One region of the Streptomyces sp. NPDC041068 genome, then DNA from elsewhere that is predicted to be linked to it. Evidence: riboswitches for the same ligand, from Rfam matches in the RefSeq annotation. Region 1 holds a riboswitch; each other region holds the start of a gene.

What was found. A riboswitch is a leader RNA that binds a small molecule or an ion and turns the genes downstream of it on or off. The one in region 1 is predicted to bind cobalamin.
Region 2: another riboswitch for cobalamin. It lies ahead of AB0B50_RS01665 (CbtB-domain containing protein); the one in region 1 lies ahead of AB0B50_RS16600 (ABC transporter substrate-binding protein).
Region 3: another riboswitch for cobalamin. It lies ahead of AB0B50_RS24510 (cobalamin biosynthesis protein); the one in region 1 lies ahead of AB0B50_RS16600 (ABC transporter substrate-binding protein).

What each region holds. Positions count from the first base shown of each region.
Region 1 covers NZ_JBEZCG010000006.1:396,014-401,077, forward strand. The annotation lists gene AB0B50_RS16585 (HAD family hydrolase) at 1-941, opposite strand, end outside; gene AB0B50_RS16590 (helix-turn-helix domain-containing protein) at 1,131-1,997, shown strand; gene AB0B50_RS16595 (VOC family protein) at 2,090-2,485, shown strand; cobalamin riboswitch at 2,493-2,678, shown strand; gene AB0B50_RS16600 (ABC transporter substrate-binding protein) at 2,744-3,778, shown strand; gene AB0B50_RS16605 (iron chelate uptake ABC transporter family permease subunit) at 3,946-4,956, shown strand.
Region 2 covers NZ_JBEZCG010000001.1:440,113-445,176, forward strand. The annotation lists gene AB0B50_RS01655 (hypothetical protein) at 1-588, opposite strand, end outside; gene AB0B50_RS01660 (CbtA family protein) at 681-1,439, opposite strand; gene AB0B50_RS01665 (CbtB-domain containing protein) at 1,464-1,685, opposite strand; cobalamin riboswitch at 1,722-1,874, opposite strand; gene AB0B50_RS01670 (histidine phosphatase family protein) at 1,960-2,556, shown strand; gene AB0B50_RS01675 (sporulation protein) at 2,955-3,965, opposite strand; gene AB0B50_RS01680 (hypothetical protein) at 4,597-4,884, opposite strand; gene AB0B50_RS01685 (MarR family transcriptional regulator) at 5,057-5,064, opposite strand, start outside.
Region 3 covers NZ_JBEZCG010000010.1:332,948-338,011, forward strand. The annotation lists gene AB0B50_RS24505 (cobyric acid synthase) at 1-1,046, opposite strand, end outside; gene AB0B50_RS24510 (cobalamin biosynthesis protein) at 1,043-2,125, opposite strand; cobalamin riboswitch at 2,236-2,368, opposite strand; gene AB0B50_RS24515 (DUF397 domain-containing protein) at 2,636-2,842, shown strand; gene AB0B50_RS24520 (hypothetical protein) at 3,079-3,585, opposite strand; gene AB0B50_RS24525 (helix-turn-helix transcriptional regulator) at 3,626-4,486, opposite strand; gene AB0B50_RS24530 (hypothetical protein) at 4,750-4,974, opposite strand; gene AB0B50_RS24535 (inorganic phosphate transporter) at 4,987-5,064, opposite strand, start outside.

The DNA.
Region 1 (5,064 bases):
TCGCTGACCGGGGTGTCACCGGCGGCGAGGATCGGCTTCTTCCACTCGTCGATGTACGTGTTGATCGCCGCGGGCTTGCCCTCGTACCAGGTCAGCGGCGCCCACAGGTTCGGCGTCAGCTCGCGCTTCGCGAGCTTCTCGCGGTCCTTCTCGCCGAAGCGGCCCTCGGCGATCTCCTTGCGGGAGGTGGTCACTTCACCGGTCTTGCGGTCCTTGAGCTGCATCGAGACACCGATGACGTTCTGCGGCTTCACGCCGTAGCCGTACTTCGGGTCGGCGAGCACCATGCGCACCAGGTCCTCGCCGGCCGCGCTGACCACGTACACCTCGATGCCGTGGGCCCGCAGCGTCTTGTAGAGCTGCTGCATGCCGCGCGAGAACTCCGGCGCCTTCACCTCGGTCCTCGTGAGCTTCCCGTCCTCGTAGTACTCGGCCGGGATCGGCTTCTTGTACGCCAGGAGTTCGTCGACGTACCCCTTGAGCTCGTTCAGCGTGAAGCCGGAGAAGATCTGCGCGGCCCACGGGTAGCAGACCTGGTCGTCCACCTCGCACAGCCGGTTGTAGTAGCTGTAGAGGCTCTCCTTGTGCCCGGCCTTGTCCTTGAAGGGGATGACCTTCAGGGACGGGTCCATCGTCTTGCGGGTCAGGACGCCCTTCATCTCCAGGAAGGGCAGCAGCGACTCCTCCAGGTCGCCCCGGTACGTCGTGTTGTCCGCGTCGAAGACGGCGTACGCGCCCTTGTGGTCGTTCTTCGCGATGACCTTGCCGAGCTGCTTCGCGACGGGCTTCGGCCAGTGCGAGAGCTCACGGGCGGTGGCCGCCGAGGTGTCGGCGGCGCTGGCCTCGCTCGTCGGCCACAGCGCGCTGCCCGCGAGGACGGCGGCGGCCAGCGCGCCCGTGGTGCCGATGACGGCCAGCTTTCCCTTTGCCCGTACTGCCATGTCCCTACGTCCCTGCCGTTCCCTGAGAGCGATGCGCGGCCCCGTCCGGAGCGGCGCGCAATGCTATGGGGCGACGCCCTCATTTCCCATGATCGAAGTCACCGTGCACAGGGGGCATGGGGAAGGTGAACACGGGTAGTCGAACCGGACGCCGAGACCGCTTCGGACGGGCCGCGCATACTGGGAGCCATGGGCTCCCAGGAGTTCGTCAGGGCCGTTCCCCGGCTCGACGGCATGGTCGTGTCCGCGGTCGGCTACCGCACCGCCGGGCAGCGGCCCGCCCTGCACCGGGGCCTGCCGTCGCCGTATCTGACGGTGGTCTTCTCCCTGGACGGGACCATCGCGGGCGGCGGCACACCGGACCAGGCGACCGGCGTGGACGCGGTGCGCACCGAGATCATGGTGGGCGGCCTGCACCAGAGCCCCGTCTACCTCGTCTCGCCCGAGCACGAGGCGGGCATCCAGCTCGCCGTGCACCCCCTCGCGGCCCGCGCGCTCCTCGGCCTGCCCGCGGCGGCCCTGAGCACAGAGATCGTGACCAGGGGCACGGACGTGTTCGGCGGCCGCGCCGCCGAGGTCCGCGAGCAACTGTGCGCCCTCGACCGCTGGGAGGACCGCTTCGCGCTGCTCTCCGGCTATCTGCGGCGGCGCGCGGCGGCCGCCGACGCGGGGCGGGTGCGGCCCGAGGTCGCCGAGGCCTGGGCCTGGCTCGCCAGGCACCGGGGCGCGGGCACGGTCGGCGGCCTGTCCCGGCACGTCGCGCTCAGCGAGCGGCGGCTGAGCGCCCTGTTCCGCGCCGAGACCGGGCTGAGCCCCAAGCAGGCCGCGCGCCTGATGCGCTTCGAGCACGCCAAGGCCGCCGTGGCCCGCACGGTCACGGCCGAGGCCCCGCCCGACCTCGCCCGGGTCGCGGCCGACGCCGGGTACTACGACCACTCCCACCTCGTACGCGACTTCCAGCAGTACACGGAGCTCAGTCCCACCGGCTGGCTTGCCGAGGAGTGCCGGAATATCCAAGCCGGGGCCCATGGCGTGGGCGAAGAGTGGGAGGCATGAACACCACACGAGACACCACGGCAGAACACCCCTCGCACCCCACGGCGGAAAAGGACACCACGGCAGAACAGCGGCTCGGCACGCCTCCGCCGATGATCTGGCCGGGCCTCCAGGCCGAGGACGCCCCCGCGCTGATCGACTTCCTCGTCGACACCGTCGGCTTCCTGCGCACCGCCGTCTACGAGGACGGCGGCCGCGTCGCCCACGCCCAGCTCGACTGGCCCGAGGGCGGCGGCATCATGCTCGGCTCGTACGATCCGGACGCGGTCGCCGGCACCTGCGGGAAGCCCGGCACCGCGGGGGCCTACGTCGTCACCGACCACGTGGACGCCCTGTACGCGAAGCTGACCGCGGCGGGCGTGCGGATCACCGCCGAGATCGAGGACAAGCCGTACGGAAGCAGGGAGTTCGGCATCCTCGACCCGGAGGGAAACCGCTGGTCGTTCGGCACCTATCGGGGCGAGCCGAGGCCCGGACCGACCCCCTGAGCAGGCGTGATAACTTGCGCAAGCCAGTCAAACCCACACCTGGGCCAGGGAATCCGGTGAGAATCCGGAACTGACGCGCAGCGGTGAGGGGGACGGGCGGGGCCACGGCCACTGGGCGTCTTCGGACGTCCGGGAAGGCGCCCCGTCCGGCCGATCCCGAGTCCGAAGACCTGCTGGCGCCTCCGCTCGCACACCGGGCGGCGGAGGTCGTGACGCAGGCCAGGCTCCGCGTATGAGCCGTGACACTCAAGGGATCACGTGTCCTCGAAGAACCGTCGTATACGTACGTTCGCCCTGCTCGGCGCCGGAGCGCTCGCGCTGACCGCGTGCGGCGGCTCCGCGGAGAAGACAGCGGAAAAGGACGCGAAGGGCTACCCCGTGACGGTCGCCTCCTGCGGCAAGGAGGCCGAGGTCAAGGCCCCGCCGCAGCGGGCCGTCTCCCTGGACCAGGGCTCCACGGAGATCCTCCTCTCGCTCGGCCTCGCCGACCGCATGGTGGGCACCGGCACGTGGACCGACCCGGTCCTGAAGAACCTGGCCAAGGACAACGCCAAGGTGGAGCGGCTCTCCGACCGCTACCCGGCGCTGGAGAAGGTCCTCTCCAAGGAGCCCGACTTCGTCAGCGCCTCCTTCCTCTACACGGTCGGCAAGGGCGGCGTCGCCGACCGGACGAAGTTCACCGAACTCGGCGTCCCCGTCTATGTCTCGCCCACCGACTGCGCGGGCAAGGACAACGACGGCGGAGGCGACGGCAAGCGCGTCAAGACGCTCACCATGGACACCGTCTACGGCGAGGTGCGGGACCTGGCGAAGGTGTTCGGCGTCGAGAAGCGCGGCGAGAAGCTGATCGCGGACATGAAGGGCCGGATCTCCAAGGCCACGAAGGACATCGACGCCTCCGACGCCACGCTCCTCTACTGGTTCGCCAACTCCGGCGCCCCCTACATGGCGGGCTGCTGCGGCGCCCCCGGGATCATCACCCGTGAGCTCGGCGCGAAGAACGTCTTCGACGACACGCGCGAGGAGTGGCCGCAGATCAACTGGGAGACGGTCGCCGACCGCGACCCCGACGTCCTCGTCATCGGCGACCTCACGCGCAAGTCGCAGTCCGCGGAGAGCGCCGAGGCGAAGATCAAGTTCCTGGAGACCAACCCGGCGACCAAGAACCTGACCGCCGTGAAGGAGAAGCGCTACGTCCTGCTGAGCGGCCAGGCCATGAACCCCACGATCCGCACGGTCGACGGCATCGAACAAGTGGCGGCGGGCCTACGGAAGTTCGGGCTGACGAAGTGACGCCCGGCAGGCGGGGCGAGGGTTCGGGGCGAGGACCTGCGGCGGGCCATGCCACCGTGCCGGTCGACGCCGCTCCGGCGTCCACCGCTCCGGCGTCCACCGCTCCGGCGTCCGCCGTGCCGGTCGACGCCGCCCCGGAACCCGGCGGCTCCTCGGTCCCCGGAGCGCTGCGGCAAGCGCTGCTGTGGCTCGGGGGCTTCGGGGTGCTGGTGGTGTCCGTGGCCGTCGCCGTCACCATCGGGCCCGCGGACATCTCCGTCCCCGACGTGTGGTCCGCGGTCGCCGCGCACCTGGGGTGGGGCGAGGCGCGGCTCACGCCGATCAGGGACGGCATCGTGTGGAACCTGCGGATGCCCCGCACCCTGCTCGCCGCGGTCTGCGGCGCCGGGCTCGCGGTCTGCGGTGCCGTCATGCAGTCCCTGCTCCGCAACCCCCTCGCCGACCCCTTCGTGCTCGGGGTGTCGTCCGGGGCGTCCACCGGAGCCGTCGCGGTCGTCGTCCTCGGCGTCGGCGGGGGAGCGCTGTCGGTCTCGGCAGGGGCCTTCGCGGGCGCGCTCTGCTCGTTCGCCCTGGTGCTGCTGCTCAGCCACACCCTGGGCGGCACGACGGACCGGGTCGTCCTGTCCGGCGTCGCGGCCATGCAGCTCTTCTCCGCGCTGACGTCGTTCGTCATCCTGGCGGCGGGCGACGCGGAGACCACGCGCGGCGTCATCTTCTGGCTGCTCGGCTCGCTCAGCGGGGTCGGCTGGACGGACGTGTGGCTGTGCGGGGCGGTGCTCGCGGCGGCGCTGCTGATCTGCCTGTCCCACGCCCGCACGCTGGACGCCTTCGCGTTCGGCCAGGAGGCGGCGGCGACCTTGGGCGTCCGGGTGGCCCGCACCCGCCTCGTCCTGCTCTGCACGACCGCGCTGCTGACCGCGGCCCTGGTCAGCTCGGCGGGCGCCATCGGCTTCGTCGGCCTGGTCCTGCCGCACGCCGCCCGCGCGATCGTCGGCTCCGGGCACGCGCGCCTGCTCCCGGTCACGGCACTCGCGGGCGCGGTCTTCGTGGTCTGGGTGGACACGCTGGCCCGCACGGTCCTCGACCCCCAGGAGGTCCCGGTGGGCGTGGTGACCTCACTCATCGGCGTACCGGCGTTCGTGGCGGTCCTGTACCGGACGCGGAGGGCGACGACATGACACACGAAGCGATGCCTTCCGAACCGGCCTCTGCCGACCCCGGGGTGCTCTCCTCCGGGGTGGCCTCCGCCGACCCCGGGCTGCTCTCCTCTGAAGCGGCCTCCGCCG
Region 2 (5,064 bases), on a different contig from region 1:
CACGCAGCCGGTGCGGCGCACGTACTCGGCCATGATCGCTGTCTTGCCGTCGCCCGGATCACCCTCGAGGCGGAAGTATCCGCGCCCCGCGGGCCCGCCCACGAAGTCGTCGATCGCGTCGAAGACGTACTCGCGCCCGAGGAAGCCCGCCGTCTTGTCGTCGATCAGCCCGGCCGCACCGCTCGGCAGTGTCACCGGTACGTCCAGGGCGCGGGCCACCTCATCGACCTGCGCGCCGAACCCGTCGTGCCACCGGATGCGGCGGAACGGGCCGACGGGCGCGGCGAGTCGGCCGAGGTCGGTGCCGTCCGGTGCCAGCAGGAACAGCGCGGGGGTGCCGTGCGAGCGCCGCCTCTCCACGGCGCTCGCGATCTGCTCCGCCACGTCCCGTTCGGCCGGGGTGGAGGCGGACGTGGACGTGCCTGTGGTCCCGGAGAGGATCGCGAGGAAGTGCGTGCAGGTGTCGTCCGCCCGCGCCGCCACCGGGACGCCTCGCGCCCGGAGTACCGCCGTCAGCCGGGCGGCGAGCGTTGCGTCCGCGGGCGCGCGTGAGGAGAAGGCCATGAAGACGCGAGGTCGTGCTGTCACATTCCTCCGCTCAGGGGAGCGTCGGCTTCCACCGTTCAGGGGAGCGTCGGCCCTGCCGTTCACGAAGAGAGTATTCCTCCGGCTCCTGACCGTCAGCCCTTGACGACCGTCTCCGTTCCCCCCTCCGAGCTCGCCGTAGCAGGGGCCAGTGCGCGTTCGGCCAGGACTCCGAACACCAGCCCGAAGGCGGTCCACAGGGTGATCTGGACGGCGATCGCCGCCAGCCGGAACTCCCACAGCGCAGCGGCGGGGAAGTGCTCCGGGACCTTGCTGAAGGACGGCAGGAACACGTAGGCGAGCCCAACGGCGAGGACGTAGAACGCGCTCGCGGCGATGGTGGCGTTCCAGTTGCCCAGCAGTGGTGCGAGGCGCTTGCCCAGGACCACCGCGCCGACGGCGAGCAGCACGCCGAGCGCGATCATGAGGAAGTACAGGGCGGTGCGCCGTCCGACCGTGTCGGGGTCGCCGACGGCCGGCGGATTGGCCGGGTACTTCAGGAACGGCACGACGTACACAGTGATCAGACCGGCGGCCGCGAGGAGCAGCGCGCTCGCGCGTGGCCCGAAGCGCCCGATGCGGCCGAGCGCGAAGCAGTACGCGAGGGCGGTGATCCCGCCGAAGGCGACTCCATAGACGAGAACACCGGTTGACAGGCCGGCGGTGGACTGCAGCGTGCGGCTGACGACTTCCGCGCCGTGTTCGTCTTCGTGGGCGTGCGCCTCCTCGAAGGCGATCGCCGCGTCGACGCCTGGCTCACCCAAGAAGTAGGAGACGGCGAGGGCGAGCATGCTCGCGGCGAGTCCCGCGAGCATGCCACGCACCAGCAGGTTGCGGACAGTTGCAGAGTTCATGGGCTGTACGACTCTCCGCTGCCGTCAGTGGCAGGGGAAGCCGAGCAGGTGGCGGGCGTCATGCACCCATTCGTGGACGTCCTGGCCGCTCATCACGGATGTGGCGCCCTGCTCGACGCCGACGAAGTAGAGCAGGACCAGCATCAGGATGCCGAAGAAGACCGCCCAGGGCGCGATGGCGCCGATCGGCAGCTTGGCTGGTACGGCGGTGGGGGTGGTGGTCGGCTGAGCGGCAGACTGCGCCATGGCAGGCCCTCCCGGGGAACTCGCGTCCCGTCTCGGTGGTGCACAGGACGGCGGGGCGGGTCTGACTCACGCGGCCCACCCAGGGGTGAGGACCGGGTTTACAGTGGCGCGACCGTGCCGGAGTTCCACCGGCTTCCGCGAACCCGTCGTCGATATCGACGAGAAGGTACCGCGCAGGGAAGAGGAGGCCAAGGGCGTGAGGGAGCACGGTCATGGGGTGCACGGGGCGTGAAGTCCCGCGGGCAGCAATGATGTTGAGAAGCGGGACGGACGTGTGACGAGTCGAGTCGTGTTGATCTCACCCGCCATCAGCGGGGCGCTGCGGGAGGCGCGCTTCGACGACAGGTGCCCGCTGGATGCTTCTGGTCTGAGGCGTGCGCGGGCCTCGGCCGAGGGTCTGCCGCCGGGGGACCGTGCCTGGGTCTCCCCTTCGGTGCGCTGCCGCGAAACGGCCGAGGCCCTCGGTCTGGACGCCGCGGTCGTACCCGCACTGGTCGGGCTCGATGTGGGGCGCTGGCGCGGCGCGACCCTGGCCGAGGTGAGCGCACGGGAACCGGAGGCGGTGAGCCAGTGGCTGGCGGATCCGGACTCGGCGCCTCATGGTGGCGAGTCGGTACGGGACTTCTGTGATCGGATCTCGGCCTGGCTGGACGGGGCCGCAGAGTCGCCAGGGCGGAGCACGGCCGTGGTGGATCCGGAAGTGGTGCGAGCCGCGGGGGTACGGGTGCTCGGGGCACCCCAGTCGGCGTTCTGGCGGATCGACGTGCCGCCCCTGACTGCGACGGAGCTCAGCGGACGAGCCGGGCGCTGGAACATTCGGTTCGGGCAGTCTCTCGAGCGGGCGCCGGGCCCACCTGACAGTGGTGCGTAGAGGGTACGCAGATGCGGTCGGCGTGAGAGGGCGTACGGCGGAGCCTTGCTCGGCAGGGCCGGGGGGCCGAGGGCGTGGTGTCCCGCGCCGAACACCGGCCGCACTGATCGGACTCAGCGGCCGACCGCCCAACTTCCTTGCTCAATCCCTACCCGGCCACGATGCCCCCCCAGGTCGGAAAGGGGGCTTGACTCTCGGGCCGACAACCACGATCCCCTCTCGCCTGCGGAGAGGGCCAGTTCGGAGAGCGCCGAGAACGAGGCGCGGACCGCCGCCCGCATGCGATGGCGTAGTCGTGCGGGCAGCGGGGGACCGTAAGGGGGAGAACCGTGTCGTCAGGCGCTGACGTAGAGGTCGGATGCCTCAGGTCTGCTCCCTGATGTCCTTGTGTGCGCCGACTACCCCTCGTCCTCCTCGTCGTCGCCCTCGAAGAAGTCGCCCACCTCGTCGACTGCTTCGGCCGCAACCATGCCGCCGACGACGCCGACCGCGAGCCCGGCCGCGCCGGCCGCGACGACGGTGCCCATGCCGGGTCCCGAGCGGTGGTGATCCTCGCGCCCGTGGTGGTGTTCGCCGTGGCCGTTCCCCGAGCCATAGGGGTCACCGTGTCCATACGCGGCGTGCGAGCCGTACGACGAGCGGTGCTCGATGACCTGCCGAATCCAGCCGTCGACCACGCCATTCCAGTCCGCGCGCGCCGCCTCGTCGTGGCCCACCGCGAACCGGGTGACGGTGTCATGGCCGGAGGAGAAGACCCCGCCGCGCTTGTCCGCCTCCAGGACCACCTCCATGCCCCCGGGGCCGGCGAGGAAGGTCAGCTCGATCTCGTTGACGGCGTGGGAGTACCGCGGGGCCGGGGTGAGCTCGATCTCCTGATAGAAGGGAAGTTGCTGGCCGGTACCGCCGATGCGGCCGTACTCCAGGTCGGCGGACCGGAAGCCGAAACCCAGTTGGCCGAGGGCCTCCAGGATCGCCTCCTGTACGGGCAACGGGCGCACGGTGAGCGGGTCCAGGTCACCCTTGTCCTTCGCGCCCGCCACCGACAGTTCGGTACGCACACCGAGCACAATCCCGAGACCCTGCCCGTACAACTCCGAGACGGGGGTCTCCCAGGGCAGCGTCACGCTGAACGGCACGCTGCGCTCCTCGCTCGCGGCGAGGCGGAACCCGCCGCCGACAGTGAACCGGTCGAAGGTGACGACACCCTCGCTCTCACCGCCCTCGTGCTCGGCCTCGACCCGGGCTACCAGCTCCAGGGTGATGTGCTCGATGTCGAAGTCGGCGTTGCCGCCCTTGAGATGGACCTGACCCGACAGACTGCCACCGGGCTGGACCGCACCCGGGTCCAGGACCGTGTCGACCGTGGGGCCACCCACACCGAGCGAGCCGAGCAGCCGTTTGAACACCATCGCGGCGTCCACTCCTTCATGTGATCGTTCGTCAAAAGCCCTTATCTACAGGGCTGTAGAAGTATAGAGGCCGCTTCGAGTCGCAGGCGAGCACCCATGAGGGGTGGCGGGAGGGGTAGGTGTTCAGGTCGTGCGGACCGGGTTTGTGCCGGTTGAGAAGGCCCATGGTGACGTCCGGAACCGCCTTGAGGGGCCTTTCTCTTCCTCTGCTGCTCCATGTAGCCGTACAGCAGTGCCTCGTCGCTGAACACCGCGTCGACGCTGCCCTGCGGCGTCGTGAGGTAGGGGCCTATGAAGTCGAGTTCTTCGCCCAGGCGGTAGGCGATGCCCATGTCGAAGCCGCGATTGCGGTGGCCGGCGAACAGGTTGAGTCCCGGCTGATCGAACGCAGTTGCGATGTGCGCGGTGTCCTGGAGGTGTCCCGGAGGATGGGCCTCTTGTCCTCGCTGTCGTCATCGCCGCAGCCCGCTGCAGCGGCCAGACCGAGCGCGGCCGTCGGCGCGATGCCGGATCGTACTGTCAGTCCTCTGCGAGTCGGCGCCGTCGTCGCGGCTTCCGTCCGAGGGCGCGGGGCCCGTCGAGTCGTTGTCAGTCGTTCATGTCGGTCGCCAATATCGGTCGCTAATGTCGGTCATCCGTGCCAGTCGTCCACGTGCGCCGAGGTCACCGACAGGTCCAGCACGCAGTTGGGTTCCGCCTTCATGCGCAGCGTGAGGAGGGTGTTCTTGTGGTCGCGGCCCAACTCGAAGACGAACTCCTCACCTGGGCCCTCGGGTTCGAGTTCGAACTTGTGGGTGATGTCCCCGCCCTTGGCGTACCGGACCGCCCCGATGCCGAGAATGACGACCGGATTGACGAGGAATGCCGCGGCGAGCAGTCGTGTGTTGTCGGTCGGCTGTTCCTTGACGCGGGTCGCCACGCGGACCAGTCGGCGCGGCGCCCGTCGCCGCCGCGTGCCGGTCGCCGGAGGGTCCGGCGACCGGCTTTCCGGTGCATTTGTTCGGACCGACTTGAGTTGTTGGACACTTCTGGGAAGGCCGGACGGATGCTGCGGGAGCCGGTCGGCGACGCGGACGTCTCCTGCGGGGCGCCTAGCGCG
Region 3 (5,064 bases), on a different contig from region 1:
TCGCCGAGGACCTGGAATCCGCCGCAGATCCCGAGCACGGGCCGCCCCTCGGCGGCCCTGCGCGCCAGCGCGTCCGCGAGCCCGCGCTCGCGCAGCCACCGCAGGGCGCGGACGGTTCCCCGAGTCCCGGGTACGACCACGAGGTCGGCGTCGACGAGCTCCTCGGCCCGGTCCACGAACCGCACGACGACACCCGGCTCGGCGGCCAGCGCGTCCACGTCCGTGAAGTTGGACATCAGCGGTACGGCGCACACGGCGACCCGCAGCACGTCCTCGCCGACGGGCGGCGCGACGACGGACTCCCGTACGGCGCCCCGCAGGGACACCCGCAGCCCGTCCTCCTCGTCGATCCCGAGCCCGTGCTGGAACGGCAGCACACCGAACGTGCGCCGCCCGGTGAGCCCGTGCAGCATGTCAAGGCCGGGTTCGAGCAGCGACACGTCGCCGCGGAACTTGTTCACCAAGTACCCGGCGACCAGCTCCTGGTCCTCGGCACTGAGCAGCGCGGTCGTCCCGAAGAACGAGGCGAAGACCCCGCCCCGGTCGATGTCCCCGACCACGAGCACGGGAAAGCGGGCGGCGCGCGCGATGCCCATGTTCACGATGTCGGTACGCCGCAGATTGATCTCGGCGGGACTGCCCGCTCCCTCACAGATCACGGCGTCATAGCTGCCCCGAAGCTCCTCCAGGCATCCCACGACGGTGTCGAGCAGCGCCGCCTGACGCCCCCCGTGATAGCCGCGCGCGCTCATCTCGCCCACGGGCTTCCCCATGAGCACGACCTGACTCGACCGGTCGCTGCCGGGCTTGAGCAGTACGGGGTTCATCAGCGCGCTCGGCTCGACACGGGCGGCCTGCGCCTGCATGGCCTGCGCCCGCCCGATCTCGGCACCTTCGCGCGTGACGAAGGAATTGAGGGACATGTTCTGCGCCTTGAAGGGCGCGACGGACACACCCTTGCGCACCAACCACCGGCAGATCCCGGCGGTGACGACACTCTTCCCGGCATCGGAGGTGGTCCCAGCAACAAGCAGCCCACCACTCATGAATATCTCCCAGACTGACGCGACTGTCCTGGTCCTGGCTGTGCTGGTCCTGGCTGTCCGGACCACTCTGGCCGCTCTGGCCGTCCTGGCCGCCCCGGCTGTGCCCACCCGTTCCGCAGGGCGGAACGGGTGGGCACAGCCCCAACCGCCGGGCGCCGTGTCAGCCGAGCAGCAACCGCGACTCCGAGAGCCAGCCAGCTCACCCGCCGAGAAAGCTTCACAGCCCGCTCGATGTCCTCGACCCGCACATCGCGCCCGTCCCCATTCAGAACAGGCCGATGCTCAACCCGACCCCCATAAGAAAGCGTCCCCCCGAGCCGAACCCCCAGCGCCCCCGCGAAAGACGCCTCGACGGGCCCGGCATTGGGACTCGGATGCTTCGCCGCATCCGCCCGCCAGGACCGCAGGGCCCCCCGCGGCGAGTCCCCGGCGGCAGCCGCCAGCACCGCGGTGAGCCGCGCCCCCGGCCACCCGAGAACATCGTCCAGCCGGGCGGCAGCCCACCCGTACCGCCGATACCGCGCCGACTTGTGCCCCACCATGGCGTCCAACGTGTTCACGGCCCGGAACCCGACAAGCCCGGGAACCCCGCCCACCGCACCCCACACCAACGCCCCGACCACCGCGTCGGACGTGTTCTCGGCGACGGACTCGACCACGGCCCGCGCGATCCCGTCCGCGTCCAGGGCCTGCGGATCCCGCCCGCACAGATGCGGCAGCCGCTCCCGGGCGACCTCGATGTCCCCGGCCTCAAGGGCCCCGCCGATGGCCCGCGCCTCACGCCCGAGGGAGGTCCCGCCGACCACGGACCAGGTCGCGGCGGCGGTCAGCGCGACGGATCCGGCGCGTGAACGGCGTACGAGAGAAGAAGCGAGGGCGGCGGCACCCGCCGCGCCTCCGGCGCACACCACGGCGTGCAGCGCGCCCCACCCGCGGTGGTCACGCCACAGCACCCGCTCGACGGCACCCGCGGCACGCCCGAACGCGGCGACCGGATGCCCCCGGCGGGGATCGCCGAGCAGCAGGTCGCCGATGAGGCCGGCGGCGGCGCCGTACGCGAAGTCGCGATCGGCACTCACGGGCTCAGCCCGCAGCCGTACTGAGGAGAGAACTCGTACTCAGGAAGGGAACCGGCACCGGGCGGCCGAGCATGGCGATATGTCCTCACTCAGGGTGTCCGCGCCCTGGTTCGACGTGATGCGGCGGCGAGAGTTCCTGGCTTGCGGGGAGCGTCTCCCCGATGACAGTGGCGGGACCGCGCCGGATTCGCACCGGCTTCCTCTTCTGCCGCCGTAGTTGGCCCCGGCAGTCCACCACGCCCCGCGAACGCCCGTCAACTCGCCGTTGACCTGCGGCGGGAGAGTGTGTTGGGACCCACACGGGACCGGATTGCCTCTGGCCGATCGGATCCGCCCGCCCTAGTCTGAAAACGAGAATCGGAGAGCGGCAGAAGCACGGCAGCTGCCTGGTTTCGGACATGTGAGGCCGTTCGTCCCGGCGCCCTGTGCTGCGGTGTGTGACGGCGCTAGGGTCGTCGGTCACGGTGGGACGCCCCAGTGGACGCCGCCTCTCGATCTGAGGAGGTATGCGTGGTCGACGGGGGCCCATCCGCGCAGCAGTGGCGCACGAGCAGTCGCTCGGAGAATGGGAACGAGTGCGTGGCCGTGCGTTTCGCCGGGGAGGGGGTGATGGTTCGTGACTCCAAGGATCCGGATGCGGCAAGGCTTGCCTTCTCCCGCGGCGCGTGGCGCGGCCTGCTCACCGCTCTCAAGTCCGGGAGTTTCCACGGCGCATAGCGTCCGGGCCTGAACGGGGGAGAGGTCGATGAGCGTCGGTGAAGGGAGGGGAACGCCGCATCTCGACGGCGCCTCTCCTTGGGGGTACTCCCTGCTGTGCGGCTTGTTGGCGAATGTCGTGGGGGCGGCGGCCTCGCTGCTGGTGGACGGATCCCGCGGCAAACTCGTCGTATGGCTGGTGACGGCGGCTGTGGTCGCCCTGGCCATCGGACTGTGGTCGGCGGGGTACGGCCCGGTCAGGGCGTACCGCGCGGAGTCCGTTCGTCTGGTGAGCCAGGGGCGTCGCCGGGAGCGGGACCACGGTTGAGCCGGGTGGCGGCACGGCCACGGAGGAACGCTCCGAGTCGCCGCCCTGCCCAGGTGAGCAGGGCGGCGCCGACGATGCTGAGGGGCATCCACACGCCCTTGGGAAGACTGACCCGCACGCCACGTGCGGCGTGGACGAGCAGGGCGAGGGCGAGGATCACGAGGACCACGGCGCAGCCACCCCAGAGCATCGCGACCTTGAACCGGGCTATCGCGTTGTCTGAGTGCGCCTTTTCCATGCCCATCTCAAGCTCCTGCTCGGCAGCCAACAGCTTGAGGTAGCGATCGGTGGTCTCCTCCTCCTTGATCACCAGGCCCCGCAGGTCGTTGTCCGACAGCGCAGGCGGACGATCGTCCTCCGCCACCTCCGCCCCCTGGAAGACCGTGCGGAACCAGTCCCGTACGGCACTCCAACCGCTCGGTCCGGTGGGCGGCATCGTCCCTCCCTGCGTGCCTGGCAGCTCCCTGCTCCCAGGCCTAACTGGTGGCGAAGTCCTCGGCGGCGACCCGGTCGATGAAGCGGATCGCGTCGTCATCGCTGAGCGCGAGGTCGTTGATGGTGCCGAAGCACTCCTGGTACCGGGCCAGGAGCGCGTGATCGTCGCGAATGGCGAGCGAGCCCGCCGCGTGCTCCACCCACAGCAGGTCGTCGTCGTCCTTGAAGCCGAGGAGGACGAAGCTGCCCAGGGTGCTGTAGTGCGCGCCTGCGGAGAAAGGGAGGATCTGGACGGTCACTCGGGGGAGCTCCATCATCTCCTTGAGGTGCTGGAGCTGATGGCGCATCACCGCGGGTGTGCCGATGCGACGTCGCAGGGCCGCCTCGTCCACGATCAGGAACGTCTCGGGGGTGTCGTCGCCTTCGAAGAGGCGCTCCTGGCGGGCCGTCCGCAGTTCGACCACGCGCCGGGCGCGCTCCTCGGGGACGCGGGGCGCGAGCAGCGCCTCGGCGTAGTCCTCCGTCTGCAGATAGCCGGGCATCACGATCGGGTGGTAGGTGCGGATGGAGTTGGCGGCGCTCTCATACCCCAGGTACTGCGTGAAGGTCGGGTTGAGGACGTCGGAGAAGTCCGTCCACCAGCTCTGCCCCTTCGATCCTCGGGCCGCCTCCTCCAGTTCGGCGACGAGTTCGGGGGAGTCCACGCGGTAGTGCTGCAGCAGTGCGCGCAGATCGGTCACGGAGACACTGACGGTGCCCGCCTCGATACGAATGATCTTGGAAAGGGACCACTCCAAGGCGTCGGATGCCTCGCGCTGGGTCAGTCCGGCCTTCTCGCGGGCCTTGCGCAACTCGATTCGGAGCCTGCGTCGATTGAGACTCGGGTCAACAGCCCTGGGCATCCTGCTCCTTCTTCCGTCGAACGGGGTCCTGTAGTAAGCCTGGCGATACGCCATATGCTTACGGACCCTATCAGGAAGCCGTCAGCAGTATGCTATGCGCTCTCCGCCCAGAGCCAAGAGCTCACACCAATCTGACATGTGTCGTTTCTCTGGAGTCACGGGAGCGCCGGGAGACGCAGAACGCGCGCGGGGCCGGGAAGCGATGTGCTTCCCGGCCCCGCGCGCGTTGCGCGTTTTTGCTGTGAGCCCGTGCCGGGCCCTCGTCAGGCGACGATCAGATAGATCCCGTACGCGACGGCCGCCGCGCACAGCGCGAAGCAGGCGTACGCGCCGGTGCGGGCCAGGGCCGCGGAGCCGCCGCCGGAGGCCGACGCCGTCTCCTGCTTGGAGAGGCCGACGATGCCGAGGGTGAACAGGCCCACCAGGGCCACCGTCACCGCGAGGCTGACTCCGAAGACGGAGCCGAGAGCTGCCCAGTCGATGCTCATGCTGATCTGTCCTTACACCGTCGCGGGCCTGGCGGGGTCCGCCATGGCGCCGGTCGTGGTCGTGGTCGGGGCCGTGGCGGCCTTGACCGG